4 regions of the Exiguobacterium sp. s40 genome follow, and region 4 is predicted to be linked to each of the others. Evidence: riboswitches for the same ligand, from Rfam matches in the RefSeq annotation. Region 4 holds a riboswitch; each other region holds the start of a gene.
The links. Region 4 has a riboswitch for S-adenosylmethionine ahead of KNP02_RS06715 (aminotransferase class I/II-fold pyridoxal phosphate-dependent enzyme). Riboswitches for the same ligand answer to the same signal wherever they lie in the genome.
Positions count from the first base shown of each region.

Region 1: it holds a riboswitch for S-adenosylmethionine, as region 4 does, so the genes downstream of both, metK (methionine adenosyltransferase) here and KNP02_RS06715 (aminotransferase class I/II-fold pyridoxal phosphate-dependent enzyme) in region 4, are expected to answer to the same signal.
Region 2: it holds a riboswitch for S-adenosylmethionine, as region 4 does, so the genes downstream of both, KNP02_RS11040 (Na+/H+ antiporter NhaC family protein) here and KNP02_RS06715 (aminotransferase class I/II-fold pyridoxal phosphate-dependent enzyme) in region 4, are expected to answer to the same signal.
Region 3: it holds a riboswitch for S-adenosylmethionine, as region 4 does, so the genes downstream of both, KNP02_RS03110 (methionine ABC transporter ATP-binding protein) here and KNP02_RS06715 (aminotransferase class I/II-fold pyridoxal phosphate-dependent enzyme) in region 4, are expected to answer to the same signal.

Region 1 is NZ_JACSLC010000001.1:254,996-262,399, forward strand. It holds gene mnmL (tRNA modification radical SAM protein MnmL/YtqA) at 1-444, shown strand, start outside; gene mnmM (tRNA 5-(aminomethyl)-2-thiouridylate-methyltransferase MnmM) at 398-970, shown strand; gene KNP02_RS01295 (alpha/beta fold hydrolase) at 1,003-1,719, opposite strand; gene KNP02_RS01300 (GNAT family N-acetyltransferase) at 1,810-2,280, opposite strand; gene KNP02_RS01305 (hypothetical protein) at 2,445-2,969, shown strand; gene metK (methionine adenosyltransferase) at 3,014-4,222, opposite strand; SAM riboswitch class I at 4,353-4,472, opposite strand; gene pckA (phosphoenolpyruvate carboxykinase (ATP)) at 4,786-6,357, shown strand; gene KNP02_RS01320 (alpha/beta hydrolase family protein) at 6,391-7,149, opposite strand; gene ytkD (RNA deprotection pyrophosphohydrolase) at 7,130-7,404, opposite strand, start outside.
Region 2 is NZ_JACSLC010000012.1:34,822-42,225, reverse strand. It holds gene ald (alanine dehydrogenase) at 1-974, opposite strand, end outside; gene KNP02_RS11060 (PucR family transcriptional regulator) at 1,106-2,329, opposite strand; gene KNP02_RS11055 (divergent PAP2 family protein) at 2,432-2,857, opposite strand; gene trhO (oxygen-dependent tRNA uridine(34) hydroxylase TrhO) at 2,974-3,915, opposite strand; gene KNP02_RS11045 (TVP38/TMEM64 family protein) at 4,138-4,788, shown strand; gene KNP02_RS11040 (Na+/H+ antiporter NhaC family protein) at 4,810-6,111, opposite strand; SAM riboswitch class I at 6,164-6,259, opposite strand; gene KNP02_RS11035 (GGDEF domain-containing protein) at 6,356-7,404, opposite strand, start outside.
Region 3 is NZ_JACSLC010000002.1:286,470-293,873, reverse strand. It holds gene KNP02_RS03125 (MDR family MFS transporter) at 1-1,163, opposite strand, end outside; gene KNP02_RS03120 (MetQ/NlpA family ABC transporter substrate-binding protein) at 1,269-2,096, opposite strand; gene KNP02_RS03115 (methionine ABC transporter permease) at 2,127-2,789, opposite strand; gene KNP02_RS03110 (methionine ABC transporter ATP-binding protein) at 2,779-3,807, opposite strand; SAM riboswitch class I at 3,886-3,991, opposite strand; gene KNP02_RS03105 (thioredoxin family protein) at 4,446-4,703, opposite strand; gene KNP02_RS03100 (PTS sugar transporter subunit IIC) at 4,891-5,943, shown strand; gene gcvH (glycine cleavage system protein GcvH) at 5,987-6,370, opposite strand; gene KNP02_RS03090 (arsenate reductase family protein) at 6,410-6,772, opposite strand; gene KNP02_RS03085 (hypothetical protein) at 6,818-7,404, opposite strand, start outside.
Region 4 is NZ_JACSLC010000005.1:160,213-167,616, reverse strand. It holds gene KNP02_RS06720 (iron-containing alcohol dehydrogenase family protein) at 1-519, opposite strand, end outside; gene KNP02_RS06715 (aminotransferase class I/II-fold pyridoxal phosphate-dependent enzyme) at 516-1,691, opposite strand; SAM riboswitch class I at 1,769-1,869, opposite strand; gene KNP02_RS06710 (AI-2E family transporter) at 2,079-3,143, shown strand; gene KNP02_RS06705 (MDR family MFS transporter) at 3,408-4,652, shown strand; gene KNP02_RS06700 (peptide MFS transporter) at 4,797-6,290, shown strand; gene KNP02_RS06695 (glutamine synthetase family protein) at 6,340-7,404, opposite strand, start outside.

The DNA of each region.
Region 1 (7,404 bases), on a different contig from region 4:
CTCCGCCGACGCAATATAAACGTGGTTGTCCATATCATTAACGGTCTCCCTGGCGAGACGACAGAGATGATGCTCGACACGGCGCGAGAAGTTGCTAAAATGGACATACAAGGAATCAAGATCCATTTGCTCCACGTCTTGAAGCACACGCCGCTCGCCCGTCAGTACGAAAAAGGATTGCTCGAGCTCATGGACGAGACGACTTACGTCTCCCTCGTCTGCGACCAGCTTGAGACGTTACCGCCCGAGATCGTCATCCATCGGTTGACCGGTGACGGGCCACCGGATCTGTTGATCGGTCCGACGTGGAGCCGGCACAAGATGGCCGTCTTGAACGCCATCGATGCCGAACTGGTGCGTCGTGATTCCTTCCAAGGAAAAAAGAAGGATGAGAGCCATGGGATTAATGAGAGTCTTACCGTTCGCGAAGTACCTACTCCGTGAACACGTCACACCTGGTGCCGTCGCCATCGATATGACGGCCGGCAACGGGCACGATACATTGTTTTTAGCCGAACTCGTCGAGGCGACGGGACACGTCTACGCGTTTGATGTCCAAGCAGCGGCGGTCGAGGCGACACGCATTCGCATCGAGGAAGCAGCATTGACGGACCGCGTCACTGTCATCCACGACAGCCACGACACCGTCCGAGAAATTGTAGCTGACGAGACACGCCCGATCACAGCCGCCGTGTTCAACCTCGGTTATTTACCGGGAAGCGACAAGTCGGTCACGACGACGGGCAATACGACCATCGACGCCCTCGAGCAACTGCTCGACGTCATGGCCGTCGGTGGTGTCATCGTCGTCGTCATCTATCATGGCCATGATAGCGGCAAAATCGAGCGCGACGAGGTGCTCGCCTACGTCGAGGCACTCGATCAAAAGCGGGCCGGCGTCCTCCGTTACGGCTTCATCAATCAAATCAATCATCCCCCGTTCATCGTGGCGATTGAAAAACGTGCATGAAAACAGGCGACTCGAGCGAGTCGCCTGTTTTGTCATTCTCGAATCAATTCATAAAACGTGATGAGCGTCTCCGCGAACTTCGTGTTCAGTCGTTCATAGCCGAAATGCGGGAAGCCTTCGAGCCGGCGAATGTACACTTGATCGCCGCCGATTTTTCGACAGACGTTGAGCGTCAGTTTCACATCGGCGAAGCGGTCGTCCGGCGCATAGAAGCAAGCGAGTGGAAGGCGCGGCAAATGTTTCTTCTCTTCTTGATGCTCGACGATCTCTTCCTCGATTTCCCGGTATTGCCCGTACGTGATCTCACCGAAGCGGGACGACTCTTCGCCTGCACCCATGAACGTCATCATGCCGAGCGGCAAATCCGGACGGAAACGGTCGACCGCACTCGCGACGACTTGTTTCAATCCGCCGATTTGGCGGGACGGATGCCAATCGAACAAGGGTGAGATATACGTCAAACTGCCGAGCGGCACATCGTATTCCTGGAGCAATCGGTTCGTTAACAATGCCCCGAGACTGAAGGCGATGACGTGAATCGGCAGTTTGTACTGGCTCGCCTCGCGTAGCGTGTTCTTGATTAACAGCTTATGGTCTTCCGCGGTCAAGCCGACCGTCTGTCCGGTCACGACGAGAACTTCATATTCGTCGCGTAACCGTCCTAAAAACGCCTCGCTCAAGCGTGACGTGAACTGGAGCGGATAGACGATCACGATAACCCCTTTTCGTGATTCTTCTTCGTATGTCATACTGTCACCTCATTTTATTATGTCCATGTTTTTATACTAACAAAAAACATCAGCCGAGACTGATGTTTGTCAGAAAATCCGTCTAGGGTCTTAGCTCGGGTCATAGCGCAAATGAATCAGTTCCATCGGTTGGTCGTACACTTCCTCTTGAATCCGATTCAATTCGATGAACGCCTCATGGTTCAAAAAGGCAATCGCCTGCTCGTTCGAACTCTCAACGTACAGTTCGATCGGTTGAACTTTACGTTCGCGCAGATGAGACAATAAGGCCGTTCCGAGACCTTGTCGGTGATGGGTCGGATGAAGATAGAGTCGGAGCACTTCCCACGTATCCCCGCGGTCGATCGCATGATAGAACCCGATGACGTCGCCTTCGGCTTCACCGACAATGAACAACTGCTCTTTCGCTTCCTCGCTTGAACTGATGGCGCGGACGATCTCTTCTTGCTGATAAGCCCGTTCCATTACTTTTGAACGAACCTCGTCTTGTTCACTGACCGTTGCGAGCGCAATATCGCGGATGGTGGCGGCATCTTCTGGTACGGCTTCCCTGATCTTCATAACGGCATCCCCCTTTTGGCCAATCTAGTAGTATAATTCCCCATCAGCAAAAAAATATCCTGCCCGCTCATTACTTTTTGATGTCGAAATGAAAGAAGACGTTATTTTCCATTTTGACTCGGGTATAAGAGTATCAATGCCATCTTACAAAAAGGAGTGTTATTATGGAACCGAAATTACAACATGATCCACAAGCAGAGCAAGCCAATCATCCGAATCGCCAATTTGACTCTGAAGAGTCAAATGGCCCCCGCATCACATTGATGAAAGGGATTCTTTTAGGGGCTGTAGTTGGAGGTGCTCTTGCTCTCCTGAGTTCATCGAATCGTCAAAATACGAAACAATCCCTCTCTACCGCCAAATCGTCTGTCGGTGGGTTAGTAAGTGAAGTCGCCAAAGATCCAAGTGGAAAAGCATCACAAGTAATCGACCAAGTGAAGTCGGCTTCTGGTGTTATCCAAGAGGTGGTCACCGACGTTCAAAATGTCTATGAAAAAGTCGCTGGAGAAGTGGATACGGTGAAACAAGACTTAACGCAAGTTGCCGGCACCGCTATGGAAGCAAAATCAGACTTACAATCGATTGGCGAGAAAGTGGTCGAGGCAAAAGACACCGCGCTAGGCCAAGAAACGTCATCTGATTCTTCTTCTAACGATGATACATCTAAGCAGGATAAAAACCAATCTTAACAAGAAAAAACGACCTTTCTCAGCGAAAGGTCGTTTTTACTGTCTTATGCGAAGCGTTTCGCGCCTTCTTCAAGCACTGCCGCTTTATCCGTTTGCTCCCATGGGAGTTCAACGTCTGTACGACCGAAGTGGCCGTAAGCTGCTGTCTGCTTGTAGATTGGACGGCGAAGGTCGAGCATCTTGATGATGCCGGCCGGACGAAGGTCGAAGTTCTCGCGAACGAGTTCGACGAGCTCAGTCTCGCTCAATTTGCCTGTGCCGAACGTGTCGACTGCGATCGATACCGGGTGGGCAACGCCGATCGCGTAAGCAAGTTGAACTTCTGCTTTGTCAGCAAGTCCCGCTGCAACGAGGTTTTTCGCTACGTAACGAGCCGCGTACGCCGCTGAACGGTCAACTTTGGTTGGGTCTTTACCTGAGAACGCGCCGCCGCCGTGGCGAGCGTAACCACCGTACGTATCGACGATGATCTTACGTCCTGTAAGGCCTGCATCCCCTTGTGGTCCACCGATGACGAAACGGCCAGTCGGGTTGATGAAGTATTTTGTATCCGCGTCGATGAGTTCAGACGGGATGACCGCGTCGATGACGTGCTCTTTCAAATCAGCTTGGATTTGTTCGAGTGTGATGTCTTCGGCGTGTTGCGTCGAGATGACGATTGTGTCGATGCGAACTGGGTTGTTCGCTTCGTCGTATTCGACCGTCACTTGTGTCTTACCATCAGGACGAAGGTAAGCGAGCGTGCCGTTCTTACGAACTTCTGCCAAACGACGTGACAATTTGTGCGCGAGTGAAATCGGGAGCGGCATGAGTTCTGGTGTCTCTTTTGTTGCGTAACCGAACATGAGACCTTGGTCACCAGCGCCGATCGCATCGATTTCTTCTTCAGTCATTTGTCCTTCACGAGCTTCAAGCGCTTGGTCGACACCTTGGGCGATGTCTACCGATTGCTCATCAATCGATGTGAGGACAGCACAAGTCTCTGCATCAAAACCATATTTTGCACGTGTGTAGCCGATCTCACGAACTGTTTCACGAACAACTTTCGGGATATCCACGTAAGTTGATGTTGTGATCTCACCTGCTACGAGCACGAGACCTGTCGTGACAGATGTCTCAGCCGCAACGCGGGCGTTTGGATCTTCAGCTAAAATCGCATCCAAAATCGCATCTGAGATTTGGTCACAAATTTTATCCGGATGTCCTTCCGTGACGGACTCCGAAGTGAAAAGTCGACGGTTCAAGTTTGCCATTTCGAAAAACCTCCTATAATAAGGGTGATGTGTGGACGGTACTCGTTCCCCTTACGCGTTGCTTTGGGACGGTAATGAAAAAAACCTTTCGCCATGTTCAATGGGAAAGGTTGAATCGTTCTTCCTTACCCTCTTATCGTTCGAAGCTTGCGCTTCGCTTCAGGATAGCACCTTTTCCGAATAACAATGATAAATCGGACGGTTGCTGGGCTTCGTAGGGCCTTGTTCCCTCCACCGCTCAGAATAAGAGTATCCGTTACGAAGACCATCATATAAATGACACCCCGTTCTGTCAAGCGTATCGACTGAATTCGTAAAACTTTTCACGAACTCGCAATAGTTATGTTTGTGAAATATCAAACATTTTTTTGTCGGTATTCGATTTTGTACTATGACCTGGTACAGAATATGTTAGAATGACAGTGTAAGAAAGCGCTTACTTTAAAGGGTAAAAAGGGTTGTTTTTGATTAGTATGTCACATATAATAAAAACGTCATACTAATAAAACGCGGAAGTATGCGGATTTCATCCACATCTATTTAGGGGAAAGGTGGGATTCAGGATGGCGACAACGCTCCTGAAAATCGAAGAATTAATTAAAGGTGCCGACATGATGCGGAACTTAACGGTTCCAGAATTGGTGGAAGAAGCCATTCGCAACGGGGAAGGCGTACTGACGAAAGACGGAGCTTTATCGGTCAGTACAGGTAAATTCACAGGACGGTCACCGAAAGACAAATTCGTCGTGCAAGATGAAGTCAGCAATCATTTAGTAGACTGGGGTCCGGTCAACCAACCGATCGCAGAAGAGAAGTTCACGGCACTGCTCGATAAAGTGCTCACGCATCTCGAGACGAAAGACAAGCTCTACTATCTCGAGGCGTCTGCCGGGGCTGACGAGCATTATACGCTTCCAGTGCGGGCCATCACAGAATACGCGTGGCACAACTTGTTCGCGAAACAGTTGTTCTTGCGCGAATGGCCGACACAAGGTGCCTTTGATCCGTTCACGGTCATCTATGCACCGAGCTATAAGGCCGATCCGGAAGTCGACGGGACGAACTCCGAAACGTTCATTCTCGTTTCATTCGCCAAACGGACCATTCTGATCGGGGGAACAGAATACGGCGGCGAAATTAAAAAATCGATTTTCTCAGTCATGAACTTCTTGTTACCGGAACAGCACGTCTTGTCGATGCATTGCTCGGCGAACGTATCGGACGCCGGCGAGACGGCTCTCTTCTTCGGGCTATCGGGTACCGGAAAGACGACGCTATCGGCCGACACAGAACGTCATTTAATCGGGGACGACGAGCATGGTTGGTCTCCTGACGGCGTCTTCAACATTGAAGGCGGTTGCTACGCGAAGACGATCAACTTGTCGCGTGAGAACGAACCTCAAATCTACGATGCCATTCGATTTGGCTCGTTGATTGAGAACGTCGTCTTGGACGAGGAACGGGCACCAGACTACAAGAACATCTCACTCACTGAGAACACACGGGCCGCCTACCCGATTCAATTTATCGATAACGCGATGCTTCCGTCACGAGCCGGGCATCCGAACACGATCGTCTTCTTGACGGCCGACGCATACGGCGTCCTGCCTCCAATCAGCAAATTGACGAAGGAGCAGGCGATGTATCACTTCTTGTCAGGCTATACGTCGAAGCTAGCCGGCACGGAGCGCGGCGTGACGGAGCCGCAGGCGACCTTCTCGACATGTTTTGGGTCACCGTTCTTGCCGCTCGCACCGGAACGCTACGCTGACATGCTCGGCACGTTGATCGAGAAACATGACGTCGACGTCTATCTCGTCAATACCGGTTGGACCGGCGGAGCTTACGGCGAAGGATCGCGGATGAAGCTCGCCTATACACGGGCGATGGTGAACGCGGCCGTCAACGGGAAACTCCGTGACGTCGAGACGACGCGCCATGACATCTTCAACGTCGAGATCCCACGCCACATCGACGGGGTGCCAGACGACGTGCTCAACCCACGGGGCACATGGAAAGACGGGGCCCGCTACGACGCCGAGGCGGCAGCGCTCGCCCGTAAGTTCCAAGACAACTTCAAACGATTCACGAAAGCGAGTGAGGCGGTCGTCGCGGCCGGCCCAATCATCGTTTAATAAAAAATGACTAGCGCCTGGTTTAGGCGCTAGTCATTTTTTTGGTGCGACGGCTAACATCCAGTCCATCGCCTCATCGGTCGTCTTCCACTTTTCCCAAAACGGGAGTTGATGAGCGAACGGGACGATCCAAAGTTCGGCCCGCTCCCCCATCCGTTCGGCCACGGCTGTCGCATGGCGGAGCCGCACTTGCTCGTCGTCTGTCCCGTGAATCAATAACGTCGGGGCCTCCCAGTCCTTGTAGAGGGGTGAACGCTCCACGTACGCCTCAAGAGCCGCTTCCGGGTCACCCCCGGTCATACGGCGGAGCATTTTCCGCATCGAGCGTTGCTCTTCGTACGTCCATTCCAAATTGGTGACACCCGCCCATGAGGTCACGGACGTGAGCGGCCGCTCCGCGGCGAGCGACAACGCCATCATGCCCCCGCGCGAGAAGCCAAGGGCATGAATGAGCGTGTCCGTTCGATGGACGCGATCATAAAGAGACAAGACATCCTCTAAATCGGCCCCGCCGAAGTCTTCTTTCCCGCTCCCCCCATGGTTACCACGGTAAACAGGCGCCACGACGTGGAAGCCTTTGGCCGCGAACTGCATCAACCGAGGCAAGCGCACGTCCCCGATGCGTCCTGTTCCGCCGCGCAAATAAAACAGGACGTGCCCGTTCGGTCGCGTCGGCGTGATCGTATAGGCGACGACATCCTCACCATCGCGCGTAGCGTACCAGCCACGGTGGACCGCATAACCGGCATATGGAGGGAGGACCTCGATCCGGTCAAACCATTCGTTTTTCATGGAGCACCTTCATCGTTTCCGGGAGCACCCGGTCTTTCATCATGAAACTGTACCGGTTGTTCCGGAGCAGATTCGTTGGCAGTTCTTTCATGAGCACGGCGCCGTCGGTCTCATCAACGGCCGGATGGTCATCGAAGCGCTCGATCTCGGCAAAGTAAATATTTTTGATGACCGTGTCCCCGCGCCCGAGCACGCGGTATTGTCCGAGATAGTGCAGCGTCTTCACGACACCGCCCGTCTCTTCATACACTTCCC
Region 2 (7,404 bases), on a different contig from region 4:
GCGCACTCGACGATATACGGCATCGTCGCATTCGTCAAACCGAGCGTCGACGTCCGTGGGACAGCACCTGGCATGTTGGCGACGGCATAGTGTTGGACGCCGTAGCGCTCATACGTCGGTGCGTCATGCGTCGTAATATGGTCGATCGTCTCGCAAATCCCGCCTTGGTCGATGGCGACGTCGACGATGACCGACCCAGGTGACATCTGTTGCACCATTTCTTTTGTGACGAGTTTCGGTGCTTTCGCGCCTGGGATGAGGACGGCACCGATGACGAGGTCACTGTCCGCCACTTGTTTGGCGATATTGTAGCTGTTTGAGATGAGCGTATTGATCGTGTTGCCGAATTGGTCGTCGATTTGGCGAAGACGGGCTGGGCTGATGTCCATGATTGTGACGTTGGCACCGAGGCCGATGGCGATGCGGGCTGCGTTCATCCCGACGACACCGCCCCCGATGACGGTGACGTTCGCACGTGGTACGCCAGGCAAGCCTGACAAGAGAATCCCTTTTCCACCGTGCGGTTTTTCAAGGATTTGGGCCCCGATTTGAGCGGCCATCCGTCCAGCCACTTCGCTCATCGGCGTGAGGAGCGGCAACGTGCGGTCGATCTCAACCGTCTCGTAAGCGATCGCCGTCACGCCTGAATCGACGAGTGCTTTCGTGAGTTCTGGTTCGGCTGCCAAGTGCAAGTAGGTGAAGAGCGTCAAGTCCGGACGGAAATAACGATATTCAGACGGTTGCGGTTCTTTTACTTTCAACGCTAATTCGACGTTTCCCCAAACGTCTGCGGCTGTGTCGACGATTGTCGCCCCTGCATCGACATACTCCATGTTCGTGAAGCCGCTCCCGACACCGGCTTCCGTCTCGACGAGAACCTCGTGTCCAAGCTCAGTTAATACGGCTGCACCCATCGGCGTCAAGGCGACGCGGTTTTCATTGTTTTTGATTTCTTTCAATACCCCGATTTTCATGTAAAGTTCCCCTTTCTCTCTACTGACACAATTTGTTCACACCTCTAGTATAGACCCATCCGAAAACGCTGTCTTTAGCATGGATTCTAAAAATGACAATGCCCACTTTGTGAAAAATCACAAAGCGGGCATCAATCATCCTGTCGGTATTGGCCTGCCTTGATGGCGAGGTAAACAGCGGCTCGTTCGGGCAGTGAGACTTGCGTAATATTCGTCAGTTCCTCGATGCGGCGAATCCGATAGAGCACGGTGTTCGGGTGGATGTGAAGATGGGCGGCGACGCGTTTGACGTTCCCATCAAAATAGAAATACCACTCGAGCGTCGTGACGAGCTCGGTATGATGGGCGACATCATATGCCTGCAAACGCTCGATGGTCGGATGCGTTTCGAGCCGAAGCCCGATTCGGCGAGCGAGATCTGGGACGAGCTGATAAATCCCGATTTGTTCGAACGTGTGCGTCGCGGCAAGCTCATAGGGGAACTTCCGACGAAGCGACGTGACCTGTCGTGCTTCTTCCATCGCGGCATACAGCATGTCGCTCTCAAAGAAACGACGGCTGACGCCTAAACGTGGATCGACTTCCGTGAATTTCTCTCGGAGCTGTGTCTCGAAGCGATTGGCCCACTGCAAAAGTGCCGTCTCTTCCTCGGCTAACTCCGATTTCATATAATGCCAGACGAGGAGCTGTTGACCATCGATGGCGTGCAGCACGACCTCGATCGCTTGTTGGGTCGCCAATACATAAAACAGTCGTTCCGCCAGTTGCGGGGTGACCGGCTGGGCACATTCAATCACGGTGAGGCGGCTGGCGACGGCAATCGGTGCGAGCTCATTCAAGCGATCGCGGTGGGATGGCGATAAGACGGGAGTGGCCAGCACTTCTAAAAAGAAACGTTCCAATTCGGCGTCGATGCGCCGTTCGTGCATCGCGATGGTCATCAGCAATTTTTTGGCGATGTTCGCCCCTTCTTGTAGGACGGTGAGTTCTTGTTCTGAGAACGGCGTCGTTCGGGCCAGGCTCCAAATGTAACCGAGCACGTCACCTTGTTGCTTGATGACGACGGCCGCCCGCTCACCGAGACCGACGGCCATGCGGGCCGGGATGACGACCGGTTCGTCGCGGTCGATCACTTCTTGAAGGATGCCACTTTCCCATAAGTCTTCGATGACTGCTTCCGGGACACGGCGGCCGATAATCGTCGCGATTCGTGCCGGGTCGGTCGAGTCGGGGTGGGTGCTGTAGGCGAGCAACTGATGGTGGCGATTTTCAATCGTGATTGGGGCCCGAATCGCTTGTCCGATTGCTTCGGCGAGCGTATCGAGCGATTCATAAGATTTCTGCAAAAAAGGCATGTCGATTCCTCCTCTCTTTCACTATACCGTCTCTGTTGTGAAAGTTCACAAAAAGATGGTGAGTTTTTAGAAGGAGGGAACGACATGCCTGCATCATTCACATTAAATTGGGAAAAACAGTCCGACCACGAGACCGAGTAAAGCCCCGACGATGACTTGGAACGGGGTATGACCGACCAGCTCATTTAAGATGGGTGTCTCGTGCTTGATTCCTTTGAAGTAGTCGTTCAACAAACGGGCCTGGAATCCGACCGCTTGACGAACGCCGGTCGCATCGTACATGACGATCGTCGCAAAAATCAAGGCGAGTGCGAACATACTGGAATCGATTCCTTCGACTCGACCGATGACGGTCGCTAAGGCGACGACGGTCGAAGAGTGGGAACTTGGCATCCCACCCGAGGCAAACATGATTTCTAATTCAAAATCTCGTGTTTTAATGAGTTCGGTTACGAGCTTGGCTGCTTGTGCGATGAACCAAGCGAGCAAGGCGGCGAGTAAAGGTTCGTTAAAGAGCAATCGATTCACTTCCTGTCTGACAATGGTATCTACACTATACCCGATTCTGTCATCGGCTAGACGTAAAGTTTCTGTCAAAAAAGCACCTCGAGCATAGGCTCGAAGTGCTTTCTGGTCGATTTTTGTTACCCGACGACGCCTTCAGTCTGCTGAAGTTTGTCCGCGATATTCTCGATGATATAGCGGTTACGTGGATGCTCCTGGCACTCTTTCGAGCATGAACGCATTTGTTTCGGTTCACACTCTTCACAACAGAAGTGTTGAGCATTACACACCGGGTTGGCACAATTAACGTAGCGGACCGTCTTCGTTCCGCAGTGCATGCACTCCGAAACAACGGACGGGTTGACCGTGTTGACCGGGACGTTGATGCGCTCGTCAAAGACGTAAAGCTCACCTTCCCAGTCTTCGCCTTTCGTGGCGTCGTCTTTGCCGTACATGGCGACGCCGCCTTTAAGGTGGAAAATGTTGTCGTGACCTTGGTCACGCATATATGCGGTAAATTTCTCGCAACGGACGCCTCCGGTACAGTACGTGAGTAAGGTTTTCCCTTCGTAGAGGTCCTTGTTCTCTTCGAGCCAATCTGGCATGTAACGAGAAGCCTCTACGTCGATTTTGATCGCATTTTTAAAGTGACCAAGATCGTACTCGTAGTTGTTACGAACGTCGAGGATGACGACATCGTCGCGATTCATCATCTCTTTCCATTCTGCCGGTTCGAGGTACGCACCGTGCTGTTTAGGAACGTCGAACTCACCATCAAAGCGCCACGTCACAAGCTCTTTCTTATGACGGACAAAGATTTTTTTGAACGCATGCTCTTCGACTTCATCGATTTTGAACTCGATATCGCTGAAAAGCGGGTTCGCTTTCAAGTCGTTCATGTATTGCTCGGTCTGTTCCCAAGTCCCAGAGCACGTTCCGTTGATTCCTTCGGAAGAAATCAAGATCCGTCCTTTGATGCCAAGGTCCTTACAATACTTGAGGTGCTCTTGTGTGAGCGTTTCTGGGTCTTCGATGTTGACGTACTTATAGTACAGCAAGACCCGCATTGGTTTTGTTTCCATGTTATTACTCCCCTGTGTTCAGTTTTTTGCAGGAAAACGAACGTTGGGTTGTGTCGTTCGACGAGCGGACTTGCCTGCAACCACAAGTCCATATTATATGATAGATATCACAGCGAAATTTCGCAAATACTTTTTATTTTTTTTACTGGCGTGCAGGGGGATGCGTCTTCCTGAGCGAAATCGGGTAAAAGGTATTAATGAAAGTCGAAGGTGGAAACTGATATGCTCACATCACTCCAACAATGGATTATCCAACTGATTGAATGGCTGCAAGAGCTTCCGGGAGGCCCATGGGCGGGACTAGGGGCGCCGTTCCTTGAGGCGATCTTTCCATTTCTTCCGCTCGTCCTCATCATTTCGGCGAACGCGGCCACGTATGGGTTCTTGCTCGGGACGTTATTGTCTTGGGTCGGTAGTTTACTAGGGACGATTCTTGTCTTTACAGCCGTCCGTTACGTATTCCGTAAACCGATGACACGGTGGCTCGAAAAACATAAACAAGGGGTATATTGGCTGGAACGCATCAACCATATGAGCCCGATCTCGCTTGGTTTTTTATATTCGCTCCCGTTCATCCCGGTCAGTTTGATCACATACTTACTCGCCCTCATTCAAATGCCGCTTCGGACATTCATCATGGCGGCGGGGTTCGGGAAACTGCTTGTCGTCTTGATTTTTTCGGTCATTGGTGACCAGTGGGAAGAGTTTATTCAAAGTCCGTTCCGCTTATCGATGCTTGGACTGTTATTGTTTGTCCTTTGGGCGATCAGCCGTGGCCTCGAGGAATTGCTCAAGCGGCGCGCCTTCAAAAAACGCAACGAACAACTTCAACGTGAACGTGAAACGAAACGTCAAACGACCCTTCGAAGCTAGTGCTTCAAAGGGTCGTTTTGGTTAGACGCGCTTTTTGAAACGCGGGAAGTTAAAGACGATGGCCAATCCTCCGCAAATGAACAACAAGAACGGATAGAACATATACGGAACGAGCGCCGGTGACGCTGTGTTCGTCAGTTCGGCCGCAATGAGAAGCTGTGCCCCATAAGGCAACAGACCTTGGACCCCACACGAGAAGATATCGAGTACACTCGCTGACTTTTTACGTTCGATGTCATAATCGTCGGCGATGTTCGCGGCGAGCGGACCAGCCACGAGAATCGAAATCGTGTTGTTCGCCGTCGCGACGTTTGTCGCACTGACGAGCCCGGCGATGCTCCACTCCGCGCCGGCCCGTCTTTTAATTCGGGACGTGAGCGCGTCACGCAAGTACGTGAGTCCGCCGTTATGCGAGATGAGTCCGACGAGCCCACCCATGAGCAATGTCAGGAGTGAAATCTCGGCCATGCCCATCATGCCGTCCGCCATGGCGGTGACGTACGTGGTGACGGCTAGACTGCCGTCCAACAGACCGATGATGCCGGTCAGGGCGATGCCGCCGAGCAAGACGAGGATGACGTTCATTCCCGTCAAGGCGAGCACGATGACCGCAAGGTACGGAATGAGTTTATACCATTCGAACGCGGCTGCATCGACAGTCGATTCTCCACTCGATAACACCGATAAGAGGACGATTGTGATAAGGGCGGCCGGGAGGACAATCCAAAAGTTGGTTCGGAATTTGTCACGCATATTGGTACGCTGGGTCCGGACGGCAGCGATTGTCGTGTCCGAGATGAACGACAAGTTGTCCCCGAACATGGCACCACCGACGACGGCAGCCGCCGCGATGGCGATATTGACGCCACTTTCTTCGTGGATACCGAGCGCGATCGGGGCGAGGGCGGCAATCGTGCCCGTCGACGTTCCCATCGCCATCGAGATGAATGCCGCGATGACGAATAAACCGCTCAGTAGAAGCGAGGACGGTAAAAATGTCAGCGCCGCATTGACGGTCGCGTCGATTGCGCCGATTGCTTCGGCGACACTCGAGAACGCTCCGGCGAGCAAGAAGATGAAGACCATGATTAAAATGCCGGGGTTCCCCGCACCTTGGGCGACACGCTCGACCGTCTGAGTGACGCTGCCTTTCGTCATCAACGCCGCGACGATGACCGCGATCAACGCCGCGATCAGGACCGGGAATTTATAAAAGTCGTTATAGTAGATGCCTGCCCCGATAAAGAAGACGAGGAAGACGAGCAAAGGCAATAGTGCCCATTTGTTAGCTGTCGGTTGTTCCAATCGATTCACCTCATTCATAAAATAAAAAGAGAGCCTTCTGAAAAAAGGCTCTCTCTACAAGAAAACACTTTTTTCATCTTTCGAGCAGACTGCTCGCTGGATTTGGCACAGGTTACCCGCTGCCGAGACGTCACTGGGCCAGTCCCTCAGTCTCTCTTGATAAAAAAGTTGTGATATTTAATTATAAGACACGTTCCCTAACGTACTTGTTTCAAATCCGCTTGTCAATAGCAAACCCCCACGCGGTGAACGTGGGGGTGAGTCAGGTCGTTAAGAAATTGTAATGGGCGACGCGGTTGCGTCCGGCGTACTTCCCGCCGACGTAGAGGGCCCGGTCAGCGTTACGAATCGTATCGTCGAGGCGTTTGTCACCGAACGCCTGAATCGTGTCGACACCGATCGAAGCGGTGACGGGGATATCGATCCCGTCGACGTGGAACGGTTTGTTCTCGATTTGTTGCCGGATTCGTTCGGCGATTTCGATTGCCTGTTCGACATCGCAACGGTTCAATAGCAAGATGAACTCTTCACCGCCGTAACGGGCGGCAAAATCTTCGGTGCGGAGTGCCTGGCGAATCCGCCGTCCAAACTCTTGGAGCACACTGTCCCCGACTTGATGTCCGTGCACATCGTTGATTTTTTTGAAAAAGTCGATGTCGAGCATCGCGACCGAAATCGGATACATCGAACCGTCCGAGATTTGTTGAATCCCGTATTCGTAAAACGCGCGTGCATTGGCGAGCAGCGTCAAGCTGTCGGTCCGACTTTCCGTGTAAAGACGGTCGCGCTCATGGCAACGGCTGATCGTCCGGTTGAACGACTTGAGAAGTTTGACGATTTCACGTTGGATGGTCGGGGGATACCCATAGACGTGTTCACCCGTCATGACGAGCCACGTGCGAATCCCTTCGATCTCCTCGGACCGAACCGAGATGAAACTATGATAGTCGTCGTCAAATTCGTTCGACAGTGGTGCGTCCCATTCGAAGCGCATCTCATATTCGACCGAGGCTTCGTTCGGATAAGCGTGATCGAGCAAATCGAACACGATGTGACGGTCAATCGGCTGACGCGTCTTCAAATCAAAGTACAGGGTACGGTCGAACAGTTTAAACTCGACGAACCCTTCGTCATAGTGATTGAGCCGCTCACATTGACTGAGAAACACTTCGATGGCTTGCGCCTCGCTCTGCGATAACGACACGGCTTCTTTTGCCTCGTCATACTGTTCAATCAACGATTTAAAGGCGTCTTGCCGGCCTTTTTGGATGATGAGCCGCTTGATGAAGAACGTCAACGCGGCAGCGATGC
Region 3 (7,404 bases), on a different contig from region 4:
GCGCCGGCGAAGAAGAAGGCGCCGCAAGCCGTCAACACGGCCAAGCTTCCAAACACTGGCAACGCGGCGTTATCAAACCCATCGAGCAACACCCCACCGATGACGGGGCCGATCGTCTGACCGAGCGCCGTCAACCCCATCGCCCCGAAATACGTCCCGCGCAGGTGAGCCGGTGCCAATTCGTCCGTCAATACATCCGTCATCGTGAACATGAGCACCTCACCGATTGTGAAGATGACCATCGCGATGAACAACACCCACGTCTCGGTCGCAAAACCGATGAGCAGGAGCCCCGTCGACAGCGTCCCGACGCCGAAAAAGAGTGACTTGATCGGCGACACGCGAATCCCGAAGCGCATGATCGGATATTGGACGATAAGGACCGTGATCGCATTGACCGTCAACAGATAGGCGAACAAACGTGAGCCATCGCTGAAACCGTCATGGAACGCGATGAACTGCGGCAACGTCGCATTGAACTGACTATAGCCGATGATGGCGAAGATCATCCCGATGATGACGTAGCGGAACGTCTTATCTTGTTGTAACACACGGAACGTCTCCGTCAAGCGCGGCCGGACTTTGACGCCGTCCCCTTCCTCGAACGGATATTTCCGGAACAACGTCGAGATGACGAGACCGTATAACACATAGACGCCCGTGACGACGAAGAAGGCGCTCTTCGCCCCGGTGAGCGACAACACGACCGCGAGCAACGGACCGATCGCCGCCGCGATATTGATTAAAAAGTAGCGGACATTGTAGACGATGACGCGCTGGTCCGGTTGCGTCGTGTCGCTGATGAGCGCGCGGGACGCCGGTTCGAGGAACGACCGCGACACGCCCATAAGTACCGAGAACATGTAAAACCAAAATAATTCCGTCCCGAGCGCGAACCCGCTGAACGTGATCGCGTTCAAGGCGATTCCGATGAGCATCAACTGTTTGCGTCCATAGCGGTCAGACAGCGTGCCCCCAAAAAAGCTCATGAATAACCCCGATAACGCCGAGATGGCGAACACCGTCCCGATGATACTCGCCGAGAAGCCAAGCGTCGCAAGATAAATCGCAAAAAACGGCATAACAAAAAATGTCGACAGCCGGGCAAAAAATGTACCAAATAAGACACCCAGCGTCAGCGGATGAATGTGTCGTATGTTCATCCGGATCCCCCCTTTTTCTACACATATGTATTGTACTTCTATTGGTGCGCCAAAACTACTCCAAACAAAAAAGGCCCGGGATGTCCCGAGCCTTGACAACAATTATTATTTGACCGGTACGACTGCGCCTTTGTATTCGTCCAAGATCCACTGTTGTGTCTCTTCTGACGTGAGGACTTCAAGGAGTGCCTTGACGCGCTCGTCGTCTTCGTCGCCTTCACGTGTGACGATCAAGTTGACGTAAGGTGAGTCTTCGCCTTCAAGGGCGATCGCGTCTTCGAGCGGGTTGAGGCCGGCATCGATCGCGTAGTTCGTGTTGATGAGGACCGCGTCCCCTTCACCGTTGTTGAACGCTTGCGGGAGAAGTGCCGCTTCAACGTCCGTCTTGAACTCCAAGTTTTTCGGATTGTCGACGATGTCTGAAACCGTCGCGTCCGTCGTCTTGCCTTCTGCGAGCGTGAGTAAGCCTTCTGATTGGAGCATCGTGAGGATTCGTCCGTGGTCAGCGACTGACGAACTCATGATGATTTCAGCGCCTTTTGGCAGCTCATCGAGTGATTTGTAGTCTTGTGAGTAGACACCGATCGGCTCGATGTGGACGCCGCCGGCAGATGCGAATTTGTAGTCTTTGTTCTCAGCCATTTGCGACTCGAGGTACGGCTCGTGTTGGAAGTAGTTCGCGTCGAGTTCGCCGTCCGCGAGCGTTTTGTTCGGGAGGACGTAGTCTTGGAACTTCTTAATTTCGAGCGTATAGCCCTTCTCTTCGTAGTCGTCTTGAATGTGCTCTAAAATCTCAGCGTGCGGGACGTTTGACGCACCGACGACGAGCGTCTTGTCATCGCCCGAACCTGATTCTGAATCTCCGCCGCAAGCTGCGAGAATAGTGAGTGCTGAAGCTGCTGTCAATCCGAGTACTGTTTTCCATGATTTCATTATAAAACCCCTCCAAATTTTCTATTTAGATCAAGCGGAACGCTTGTCAATTACTGATACGAGTCGATCGCCGATGAACTGGATGACGAAGACGATAACCAAGATTAAGACGGTCGCGACGAACGTGACGTCACTCTGTGAGCGCTGGAACCCTTCAAGGAACGCCAAGTTCCCGAGTCCCCCGCCCCCAACGACCCCTGCCATCGCCGTATAACCGACGATCGCGACGATCGTGACCGTGATGCCTGACACGATGGCCGGTAATGCTTCTGGGAACAACACTTTATAGACGATCTGCCATTTTGTCGCACCCATCGATTCAGCCGCCTCGATGACGCCGCGGTCGACTTCACGCAGGGCGAGCTCGACCATCCGCGCATAGAACGGAGCCGCACCGATGATGAGCGCCGGCAACGCTGCCGTCGACCCGAGCATCGTCCCGACGACGAGTAACGTGAACGGGATGAGCAAGATGATCAAAATGATGAACGGGATCGACCGGAACACGTTGACGATTGCGCTGATGACCGTGTAAATCGGACGGTTTTTCATCATGAGCGGTTCGTTCGTGACGTATAAGAGCATCCCGAGGGCGAGACCGATGACGAACGTCGCGGCTCCGGCGACGAGCGTCATATAGAGCGTCTCCCACGTTTGCTCGAGCATGACTTGCCAATCTACATTAGGAAACATCGCTTTCTACCTCCACTTCCACTGCCTGCGATCGGATTGAGGCGATGGCCCGCTCGACTTCAGCCGGCTCTCCGATCAATTGGATGAATAATGTCCCGAGGGCACCGACTTGTGACTGCGTCACGTTCCCGCCGATGATGTTGAAGCCGATATCATGCTGCTTCAACACTTCTGACAGAATCGGTTGCTCGGCCGTCTCGTTCAAGAATTTGAGCTTGACGATTTGACCGCTCGGATAACGCGCTTTCAAGTGCTCGAACGTGAGCGACATGTCTTCGACCGCGCCGATCTGCTTAACGAACTCTTTCGTGATTGGCTGTTCCGGATGTTGGAACACCTCGGCGACTTGTCCGGTCTCGACGACCTTCCCGGCCTCCATGACGGCGACGCGGTGGCAAATCTTTTGGATGACGTGCATCTCATGGGTGATGAGGACGATCGTCAATCCGAGCTTTTTATTGATGCTGACGAGCAGTTCGAGAATCGAATCGGTCGTCTTCGGGTCGAGTGCGCTCGTCGCTTCATCGCAGAGGAGCACTTCTGGATTCGTAGCGAGCGCACGGGCTATCCCGACTCGCTGCTTTTGACCGCCCGATAGTTGCGACGGATAGCTGTCTTCCCGTCCGCCTAAGCCGACGAGTTCGACAAGTTCTTGGACGCGGCGTTTGCGTTCGCTGGCCGGTACCCCGATGAGCTCGAGCGGGAAGCTGATGTTCTCAGCGACCGTGCGCGACCATAATAGGTTGAAGTGTTGGAACACCATCGAGACGTTTTTACGTACCCCGCGTAGTTCCTTAGGCGTGAGCTTCGTCAGCTCGCTGCCGGCGACCACGATTTCACCGCTAGACGGTGCCTCGAGTCGGTTGAGCAAGCGGATGAGCGTCGACTTCCCCGCCCCTGAATATCCGATTATTCCAAAAATTTCGCCGCTTTCGATGGTAAGCGACACATCATCGACCGCCTGGACCCGACCGTTTTTCGTATCGAACCATTTGGCCACATTGCGTAGTTGAATCAATCCATTTCCCTCCTGACAACAAAAAAAGTACGCACGTTTGAGCAAACGTGCGTACTTTATCGGTACGGACAACGATTGCTCTCATCTTCCAAGGTTTACACCTTGCTGGAATTAGCACCATTTCGGATTGCTCCGCGGTTGCTGGGCGTCATAGGGCCAGTCCCTCAGCCTCTCTTGATAAGAGGGGTTGCGTATTTGATTAGCTTTATCATAGCGACACATTATTTTCATGTCAAACTATTTTTTTCAGACAAATTAAAAAAAGGTGCCATCCGAGGATGACACAGAACGTAGCACCTTGAGTCACTGAAAGACAACCCATAGATGAACCTCTTTTGCCCGATCAGAGCATTCATCCTTATATGGGGGATTTTTACCCGACCATCACTCGATCTTCGAACGGACCATGCAATTACGCGACCGGTGCCCCGACGCTTGATTTTTTTGGGGGACAATCGAAGGGAAGGTCCACCTGAAATCGCGTAAGCTCATGCAACGGTTGTTCGAAAACGTCTTGCTGACGGGAAAATCTCGTCCTATGTTGTGTTCAAGTAAGATGTTGTAATGAATATATCATTCGTGAACTTTCTGTGTCAACTGATTATTTAAAATTTTCAGATTATTCTAATCATCCTATCTCATTTGACGAAAGATAGGACGTGCTGGACGTTTTGAAACGCGTACAAACGATCGCGAACTTGGCCATTTTCCAGCTTCAATAGCGCCGGGACGCTCATGACCTGATACGCCTCGAGCTCGTTCGGGATAAAGTTGGCATCGCGCTTTTCAATCTGGAGTTCGGGGTCGACGGCCTCGACGACCGAGAGCATCCGCTCGGCCACGGCGCATGTACCGCACATCGGGGCGTATATATATAAGAATCCGTCTGTCATCATTGTTCTCACCTCTCCTCTAAGTATATGAATCCGGACCGGTCGGTTCAAAAGTTGTGCTCAAATGGAAAATTCTGAACATTTCAACATTTTGTATTGACGCTCTCTAGAAAGAGGCATAGTATGGTCATTAACTTTATTGCTTTTGTACATAACAGCATACCAGTAGAAAAGGACAGGTGAATCCCCAATGACGGAAGAGAAGCTTACCGGAAAACAGTTTTTGATGAACGTCTTGAACGGCCTTAGTCTTGCCATCCTCATCGCCCTCATCCCGAGCGCCTTGCTCGGTGAATTAACGAAAGCCATCTTACCTTATGTTCCGTCCTTGCAGTTCATCTTGGACGCGACAACGATTGCGATGCGTCTCTTACCGGTCATCATCGGTGTCGCTGTCGCCATGCAGTTCGGACGCTCGGCACTCGAGGCCGGCACAATCGGCATCGCGACCCAAGTCGGGAGCGGCGCCATCCGCATCGAGGAAGGGGTGTTCCTCATGGCTGGAATCGGTGACGTCATCACGGCCGGTGTGACGGCCGCTCTTGCGACGTTCCTCGTCATGCAGTTGTCGCCACGCTTGAAGACATACACGGTACTCGTCTTACCGATGACGGTCATCGTCGTCGCCGGAGGGATCGGGGCGTTCCTACTCACTTACATCTCACAAATCACAACATACGTCGGGACAATCATTATGACAATGACGGAACTACAGCCGATTGTGATGGGCATGTTGATTGCGATGGCGTTCTCGCTCATCATCGTCTCGCCAATCTCGACGGTCGGCATCGCCACAGCCATCAGCCTGTCTGGTGTCGCGGCCGGGGCCGCCAACCTAGGGGTCGTCGCCGCCGGCTTCGGTCTCGCCATCGCCGGCTGGCAGATGAACGCGACGGGAACGTCGATCGCCCACTTCCTCGGGTCACCGAAGATTCAAATGGCGAACTTCGTCCGTCGTCCAATCATGATGTTGCCCGTACTCGCCAATGCGGCCATCCTCGGAGCGCTCGCAGGCATCCTTCGGATCGAAGGCACGCCGATCAGTGCCGGTTTCGGCGTCTCCGGCCTCATCGGTCCAATCAACGCCTTGCATTTGATGCCGGGAGGCTTCGCGCTCTGGAACGTCATGCTCGTCATCGTCTTGTTCGGACTCATCCCGGTAACGCTCGGAATCATCTTCTACCGCCTGTTCAACCGGACGTCGCTCATCCAGCCTGATCATTACCGCCTCGATTTCGAATGAACAAAAAAAGCCCGGCTTCTCGTGAAGAGAAACCGGGTTTTGTTTAGCCTTGAATCATCGCTTCGTATTCTTCGGCTGACATGAGTTTGTCGACGTCTGACGCGTCGTTCAACTCGACTTCGATCATCCAAGCGCCTTCGAACGGTGCCTCGTTGACGAGTTCTGGTGAATCAGCGAGTGATTCGTTCACCGCTGTGATTTTTCCAGAGATTGGAGCGTACAATTCTGAAACGGTTTTGACCGACTCGACCGAACCGAACGGCTCATCGAGTAAAATCGTGCCGCCGACTTCAGGAAGTTCTACAAAGACGATATCCCCTAGTTCGCTTTGTGCGAAATCCGTGATCCCGATGCGGGCCACGCTTCCGTTCACTTCAACCCATTCGTGCTCTTTTGAATAACGTAGATTGGCAGGTACTTTGCTCATCTTAACTTCCCCCTCAAATGAATTAGACTCACACGAGTATTATAGCACTTCGCGCCAAACGTCTGTAAACGACTTTTCTGAAAATCCGACAGTTGATTTTTGACCATCTGTCACGATTGGACGCTTTAAAAGCATACCATTGCTCGCGAGAAGCTCGAGTTGTTCGTCTTCTGATAGATTTGGCAGTTGATCTTTGATACCTTCATTTCGATATACTTGGCCGCTCGTATTGAAGAATTTTTTGAGCGGGAGACCCGACTGTTTCCATAGTTCGGCCAGTTCATCTTTCGACGGTGTCGCCTCGACGATATGGACGTATGTATACTCGACGTTGTTCTCTTTCAACCACTTCTCTGCTTTTTTACACGTACTGCATGGCGGATAGCCATATAGTGTCACCATGTTCATCACCTCTTCTATAAATGTAGCACATTCCGAATCGACCATTCACGCTTCAAGCAAACGCTCAATCTCTCGCTTCAACGATGCGTTCACCGGATGACGCGCCTCGATATAACCGAGAATCGCAGCTGCCGCCTCGACGGAACGCCCATAGCCTAAAACCCCTTGCTCAAGGAGCCTAGTCACGTCAGGATGCTTCGTCTCGACGCGTCGCGTCGGATTGAACGGATCACTCATCTCTCCATGTGCCTTCAGCACGTTATTGATTACCGCGACTTGAATGAGTTCAAAGCCCGCAAGTCGCTCGCCACGTCGCTCTCGGAGCAAGCCGACGTATAGGTTCGTCAGCGCCTCTTCATAGCAATACGCGGCGTCAGGGACGTCTGTGACGACGTTCGGCGTCGCGAAGGCGTGGAACGCTTCGTCACGCTGCCAGACGACACGGCCTGGCGTGTAGGCGATGCCAGGCATCTCAACGACTTCAAACACGGCGAACTCACCATAAATGCCGTCCTCATACATGACCTTATGTCCGTCTTTCGTATTTTGGAACTGATACGCCAACGGTTCAACGGCGAGCCAATCCAAATTGTCGATAAAGCGGGCCTTATGTCCGTCCTCGACAATCAAAA
Region 4 (7,404 bases):
GCTGTCACCACTCAAATAACGGGCCTCGTAAAACTTCGCGACCGTGTCGATGACACCGGCCCGAAAGTATTCATATGGTGAGCGCGAGATGACCCGTGAGTCAACGATGACCCGTTCGATGACGACGCGGAACATGTCGTAGCGGTCGTAGCTCCCGTCCTCCTGATAGACGACGCTGAGCGGTGTGAACGCCGCACAGTTCGAGGCGAGCGTTGGGACGACGATGAGCGGGACGTTCCGTTGATAGGCGACGAGTTTGGCCGTATCGACGAGCTTGCCGCCTCCGACGGCGATTAACACGTCGGCGTCCAACGGTTTGAGCCGTTTGACTTCCGAGTCCGTGCACTCCCCGCTGAACCTTGTTGCCGGATAGTCCGCGATGGCCGGAAAGATGGCTCGGACGACGTCATACCCGTTCTGACCGCGCAGGACGTGGGCACGTCGGCCGTCGACTAAGTCATCAAGACGGTCAAGCGCGTCATCGGCGTGGTCATATTCAAGGACGGCCTGACGAATCATGCGCGCACCTCCTCATAGGCGGCAAACAACCGCTCGATTCGTTCGACGGCCTCGTCAATCTTCGGTTCCGGTGAGACGAGACCGAAGCGGACGTATCCGTTCCCTTCCGAACCGAAGAAATAGCCCGGGGTGACGGCGACACCGGCTTCATGCAGCAGTTTCCGCGAGAACGACTTGGCATCACCCTCAGGCACTTTTGCCCAGACGAAGAACGAGCCTTCCGGCGGTTCGACGGCCCAGCCGGCCCGGTTCAACCCGTCGATCAGGCGATCACGCCGTGCCTCGTACAGTCGTGCCAAGTCATCGCGAATGGTACGGGGCGCCTCGAGCGCAGCGACAGCCGCCGCCTGGATGGCCGAGAACACGCTGACGTGGACGTGGTCCTGATACGTGTTGATCGCCTCGATGATGTCCGCGTTCCCGACGGCGAAGGCGACGCGCCAACCGGACATGTTGAACGCTTTCGACATCGTATATACCTCGATGCCGACTTCTTTCGCCCCTTCCGCCTGCAGAAAGCTAGGCGGGACGTGGCCATCGAATCCGATGCTGCCGTATGCGAAATCGTGGACGACCATCAAGTCCCGCTCCCGGGCGAAACGGACGGTATCGTCAAAGAAAGCGGGTGAGGCGACGGCTCCGGTCGGATTGCTCGGGTAGTTCAAATACATGAGTCTTGCATCTTGCGTATCGAGCGTCTCATAGTCTGGCAAGAAGCCGTTCTCTTCCCGGAGGACGAGGTCACGGACGACGGCACCGGCGAGGCGTGCCCCCGAGATGTAATCAGGATAGCCGGGATTCGGTAGCAAAATCCCGTCGCCAGGTTCGAGTACGCATTGCGGCAACGTGATGAGACCAGATTTTGAGCCGATGAGAATCGCTACTTCTGTCTCGGGATCAAGTTCGACTCCATACTCATTCAAATAGAACGTCGCCACTGCTTGCTTCAGGCGGGCCTGACCGCGGAACGGACCGTATTGATGGGTCGAGGCGTCGAGGAGCGCCGTCTGAAGCGCGTCACAGATTGGCTCAGGCGTAGGCAGGTCAGGCGTCCCTTGTCCGAGTCGGATGATGTCGCGGCCGGCTTGTTCGAGTTCGGCCACCTCGTTCGCGAGTCCGACGAAATGTTGAGATGGTAACGTTTTAAGTAGATGTGAGCGTCTGTCAGTCATGAATAGTCCTCCTATGCAAAAAACACCCCTTTCCGCGGAAAGGGGTGTCGAGATACGGACGTATTCAAACAACCACCTTTCCATCTCTCAAGGTCACCTTGCTGGAATTAGCACAGTATTGAATCAATCTGTTGCTGAAGCTTCATCGGGCCAGTCCCTCCGCTTCTCTTGATAGAAAGTGTTTTATATGCGATTTGTCTTTTTGTAATATGTCACTTAGTTAACCAAACGTTACCAATCTTGTCAATCCTTTTTTGAAATGAGCATGTCCTCTTGAATCCCGATAAAAAAACGTTCATAGTGAAAGTAAACGTTATTTTACAAAATTTAAAACATGAGGGGATGGACCTTTGGAATTAAAACCGTCAATTGATTTGGAAGTTGAGCGTGATCGGCCTGATCCTGCTCGTGCTCTGGAAAGTCATCAGCGAACCGGATACGATTTCGCAGATGATGCATTATACGTTCCAGTTGCTGACGCCGATTATTATGGGAATCGCCATCGCGCTGCTCCTGAATACCGTCCTGTCCTATATAGAAGAACGGTTTCAACTAAAACGATATCAAGGCTTGCTGATCGTCTATATCATCTTTATCGGGATTCTCGTCATCTCTGCGGTGACGCTGTTCCCACGCATTTATTCGAGCCTCGCCTCACTCATCGAAGAGCTCCCGTTCTACATCCGACAGATCGACGGGTTCCTCGCCCAGTTGAACACGTACTTGAAAGAGTACAACGCGACGATCGCCCAAGCTATCGATTTCAGCCGCTTCGAGGAACGTTACTCGGGCTGGGTCGAGACCGCCGTCTTGTCGTCGGTCAGCTACGTGTCGAGCTTCACGATGACCCTCATCAACTTCTTGATTGGGATCGTCATCTCGATCTATCTGTTGAAAGACAAAGAGATTTTTGCCCGCATGTTCAAGCGTCTGTTGTATGCGATGTTCCCGGTCGCGTCGGCTAAGACGACGATCGACATTTTTCAAGAGATGGATTACATCTTCAAACGCTATATCATCGGGAAGTCGCTCGACTGCCTCATCATCGGGGTGCTGGCCGTCGCCGGTCTGTTGATCATCGGGGCACCTTACGCGCTTCTACTCGGCATCATCGTCGGCGTCTTGAATTTTATCCCGTACGTCGGTCCGCTGCTCGGGATGATTCCGGCGTTCATCATTACCTACTTCAATGACCCGTTCACGGAGCTCATCGTCCTCTTGTTCATCTTCTTGTTGCAACAATTCGACGGACTCTGGCTCGGCCCGAAGATTCTCGGCGACAGCGTTGGCATCACCCCGTTTTGGGTCATCACGTCGATCATCATCGGGGGTAGCCTGTTCGGTCTCGTCGGGATGTTCATCAGTGTCCCGGTCACGGCGATGATTCAAGTCGTGTTCTCTCGGTTGATCGACTACCGGCTCAGCCGAAAGAATTTGAACGAATTATTATGACACATTGACGATTTAGGTTGACACATTTCACGGAAATATCATAATCTTGAAGAGAAGACAGTCCAATGCAGAGAGGAGAGGTACCGATGTCAGTCATTCAACGCTCGCACGTCCAAGTCCATATTGACCGGCAGGCGCCTCTCCGTGATTTGAATCCGTGATGTCGCCTGCCTTCCGAGGCATGCCTAAGATCTTAGGGACGCGTATGCCTTTGAGCATGCTGCGTCCCTTTTCTTATTCTATCAACTAAAGCAGGTGACCTTAATGATTCAATCACTCAAACAGCTCGACCGTAACATTTGGATCCGCTTCCTCGGAGAGACGATCACGGGTGTCATGATGTTCATGATCGCACCGTTCCTCGTCCTCTACTATAGCGACAAGCTCGACAGTTATATCCAGGTCGGGGTCATCATGGCGACCGGACCGATCATGGCGCTCATCGGATCGGTCGTCGGTGGACGGCTCGCAGACCTGTATGGCCGCAAACCGATCATGATGGCTGCCATTCTTGGCGACGCCCTCGCCCTCGTCGGTTTCGCCTTCGCCGAAACGTTTTGGCCGCTCCTTCTCTTGAACGCCATGCTCGGTTTGACGAACTCATTGTTCCACCCGGCCGCAAGCGCGATGGTAGCCGATGTGACCGAGCCCGAACAGATGAACGAGGCGTTCGGGCTGTTGCGGATGGGGCACAATATCGGAGCTGCATTCGGCCCGCTCCTCGGGAGTGCCGTCCTCTTTATCGACCGGCAGTATATCTTCTACTCGGCCGCTCTCGTCTTCGTCTTGTACGCACTCGTCCTCGGTCGCTTCATCCGGGAGTCACTCCCAGAGACGACCGATGTCGACACGCCGTCGAACCGGGATGTCCTGCGCGTGTTTTACAATGACAAGGTGTTCCTCGTGTTCATCTTTGCCGGTGTCTTCATCTCGATGGGCTTCTCGCTCATCGAGAGCATGCTGCCCCTCTTCTTGAGAGAGTCGATGCCATCGTACACCGATCGTGAGAACCCGTTCGCCTATATGCTCGCCTTGAACGGCATCATGGTCGTGTTGTTCCAGTTCCCGATCGCTTCGAAACTCGGCCGCAAGTCGTTCGGCAACGTCATGCTCGCCGGGGCGACCATCTTCGGGGTCGGCATGATTCTGATCGCCGTCATGCCGCGTCTCCTCTATTCACTCGGGACACCGTACCTCGTTCTCGTCAGCGTCTTGCTCGCGGTGTACGCCTTCTATACGCTCGGCGAGATGATCATGTCCCCGGTCCAACAGACGTTCATCGCCTTGATCGCTCCGGAGAATATGCGCGGTGCCTACAACGGGGCCGCCAGCATCCAATGGTTGATCGGCGGGGTGACCGCACCGATCATGGCAAGCCTGTTCTTCGACCAACGCGCCGGACATATCGCGTTGATCCTCGTCGGGGCGGCCAGTTGCGTGTCGGGACTCATCTATTGGCAACTTGGACGCCGCGTCAGCGCAGCCGAAGCGAAACAAAAGACAGCTTGACTTATAAAACCACACTGAACCTAGTCGTTTAGTGTGGTTTTTGATTTCGTTCGAATATCATTAAATTTTGAATTTTTCATTCGTTTATTCTTTACAAACATAATGATTCTTTTTTATGATAATACGGTTAAGGAGGGATCTTTCATGGAAAGGATCGATAAACAGAAAATTGTGGACAGCGTGCCACAAAAAGGTTTTTTCGGACAGCCTAAAGGCTTGTTCACGCTATTCTTCACTGAGTTTTGGGAACGGTTCTCGTATTACGGGATGCGCGCCATCCTCGTGTTCTACATGTACTACGAGGTATCTGAGGGCGGTCTCGGTCTCGACCAGAATGTCGCCTTGTCAATCATGTCGGTATACGGCGCACTCGTCTACATGTCGGGGGTCATTGGGGGATGGCTCGCCGACCGTGTCTTCGGGACGTCTCGGGCCGTCTTCTTCGGCGGCGTGTTCATCATGCTCGGTCATATCGTCTTGTCGATTCCAGGCAGCCTGACGTTCTTGTTCATCTCGATGGCGTTGATCGTCATCGGTACGGGCTTGTTGAAACCGAACGTTTCAAGCATCGTCGGTGACCTGTATCACGAGACGGACCGTCGTCGTGACGCCGGGTTCAGCATCTTCTATATGGGGATCAACCTCGGTGCCTTCATTTCACCTTTGATTGTCGGTGGAGTCCAAAAGAGCTACGGCTTCCATTGGGGCTTCGCACTCGCCGCGGTCGGGATGTTCATCGGTCTCGTCGTCTTCCTCGTCACGAAGAAAGGCAACCTCGGTCTTGCCGGTTCATATGTGCCGAACCCGTTGACGCCGTCTGAGAAGAGAAACGCGATCAAGTATACGACGATCGCGGTCGTCCTCATCGGTGGCCTGTTGGCCGTGCTCATCCCGCAAGGTTTGTTCACGATCAACACGTTCATCGGCCTCGTCGGTGTGTTCGGGATCGCCATTCCGACGATTTACTTCATTATCATGTATCGCAGTCCGAAAACGACGGAAGTCGAACGGTCACGGATCATCGCCTACATCCCGCTCTTCATCGCCTCGGTCATGTTCTGGGCGATTCAAGAGCAAGGGGCGACGATTTTGGCCAGCTATGCCGATAAGCGGACCGATCTTGAATTTTTAGGGATCACGCTCTCACCGGCCTGGTTCCAGTCGCTCAACCCGCTGTTCATTATCATGCTCGCACCGGTGTTCGCATGGCTTTGGGTTCGACTCGGTGACCGTGAGCCGAGCATCCCGACGAAGTTCGCGTTCGGAATCTTGTTCGCAGGGTTAAGTTTCTTGGTGATCTTGCTCCCGGCCTATTTTGGAGGCCCGGACACGCTCGTCAACCCGCTCTGGCTCGTCCTTAGCTACTTCATCGTCGTGCTCGGTGAGCTCAGCCTGTCGCCGGTCGGTCTGTCGGCGACGACGAAACTCGCCCCGGCCGCTTTCTCGGCCCAGACGATGTCGCTCTGGTTCTTGTCGAACGCGGCGGCGCAAGGGATCAACGCTCAGCTCGTCCGTTTCTATTCACCGGAGAACGAGATGCTCTACTTTGGGATTATCGGTGGCGCGGCCATCGTCCTCAGTCTGATCCTGTTCGCACTCGCCCCGGTCATCAAAAAGTATATGCGCGGCATTCATTAAGGGTAAAAGCCCATTCCTCGGCCGAGGAATGGGCTTTTGTATGCTTTGCTTATTTACGGACTTGGATGAGCGACAAGTAGCGGTCAATCAAGTCATGGTTGAAGTAATCGTGGAACCGGTCCGACTTGAGCGATTGGATCGACTCATGGAACGTCGCCGGGAGTGACGAGATACCTTGGCTCTCGATTTGTTTGGCCGAGTACTCAAACAAGTCGTCCTCGTTCGGTGATGACGGCTCAAGCTGTTGCTCGATCCCTTCGAGTCCAGCGTAAATCAGGGCCGCGAGGGCGAGATATGGGTTGGCGCTCGGGTCTGGGTTACGGACTTCGACGCGTGTCGCACTGCCGCGTGACGCCGGGATTCGAATCATCGAACTGCGGTTCGACGGGCTCCAACAGATGTTGACCGGTGCCTCGAAGCCTGGAACGAGACGTTCATATGATTCCGGGAGCGGGTTCGTGAAGATGGCCGTCGCACGGGCATGCTTCAAGATGCCTTCGATGAAATGACGGGCTGTGACCGACAGGCCGTAATCCGACTCCGGCTCTTCGAACGCGTTGACCGTCGGATTGCCGTCCTTGTCGTTCTTCCAGACCGAGATGTTGAGGTGCATTCCCGAACCGTTCACGTCGCGGAGCGGTTTCGGCAAGAACGACACTTTCGCGTTTTTCTCTTGGGCTGCCAACGTGACGATTTCTTTGAAGAACTGGATGTTGTCGGCCGTATGCAACGCGTCATCGTACTTGATGCCGATCTCGTGCTGGGCTGGTGCCACTTCATGGTGGACCGCTTCGATGTTGAAGCCGACATCGCTCAACCGGTTGGCGATATGTTGACGTACCTCATAGCCTTTGTCTTCTGAACGTGTCGAGAAGTATCCGGCCTCGTCATAGAACTCTCCGTTTTCGTCGAAGATGAAGAATTCCGGCTCGGCACCGACGAAGATCGAGTATCCGTCACGAGCAGCGCGCTCGAGGGCATCCTTCAAGACGTTGCGCGGGTCGAACTCATACCGTTCCCCGTCTGGCGTGCAGACGTCACAGAAGAACGCGAGGATGCTCTCGTCCCCGTCCTGTTCGTAGCGTGGACGATCTAAATCCGGTCTCAAGAATAG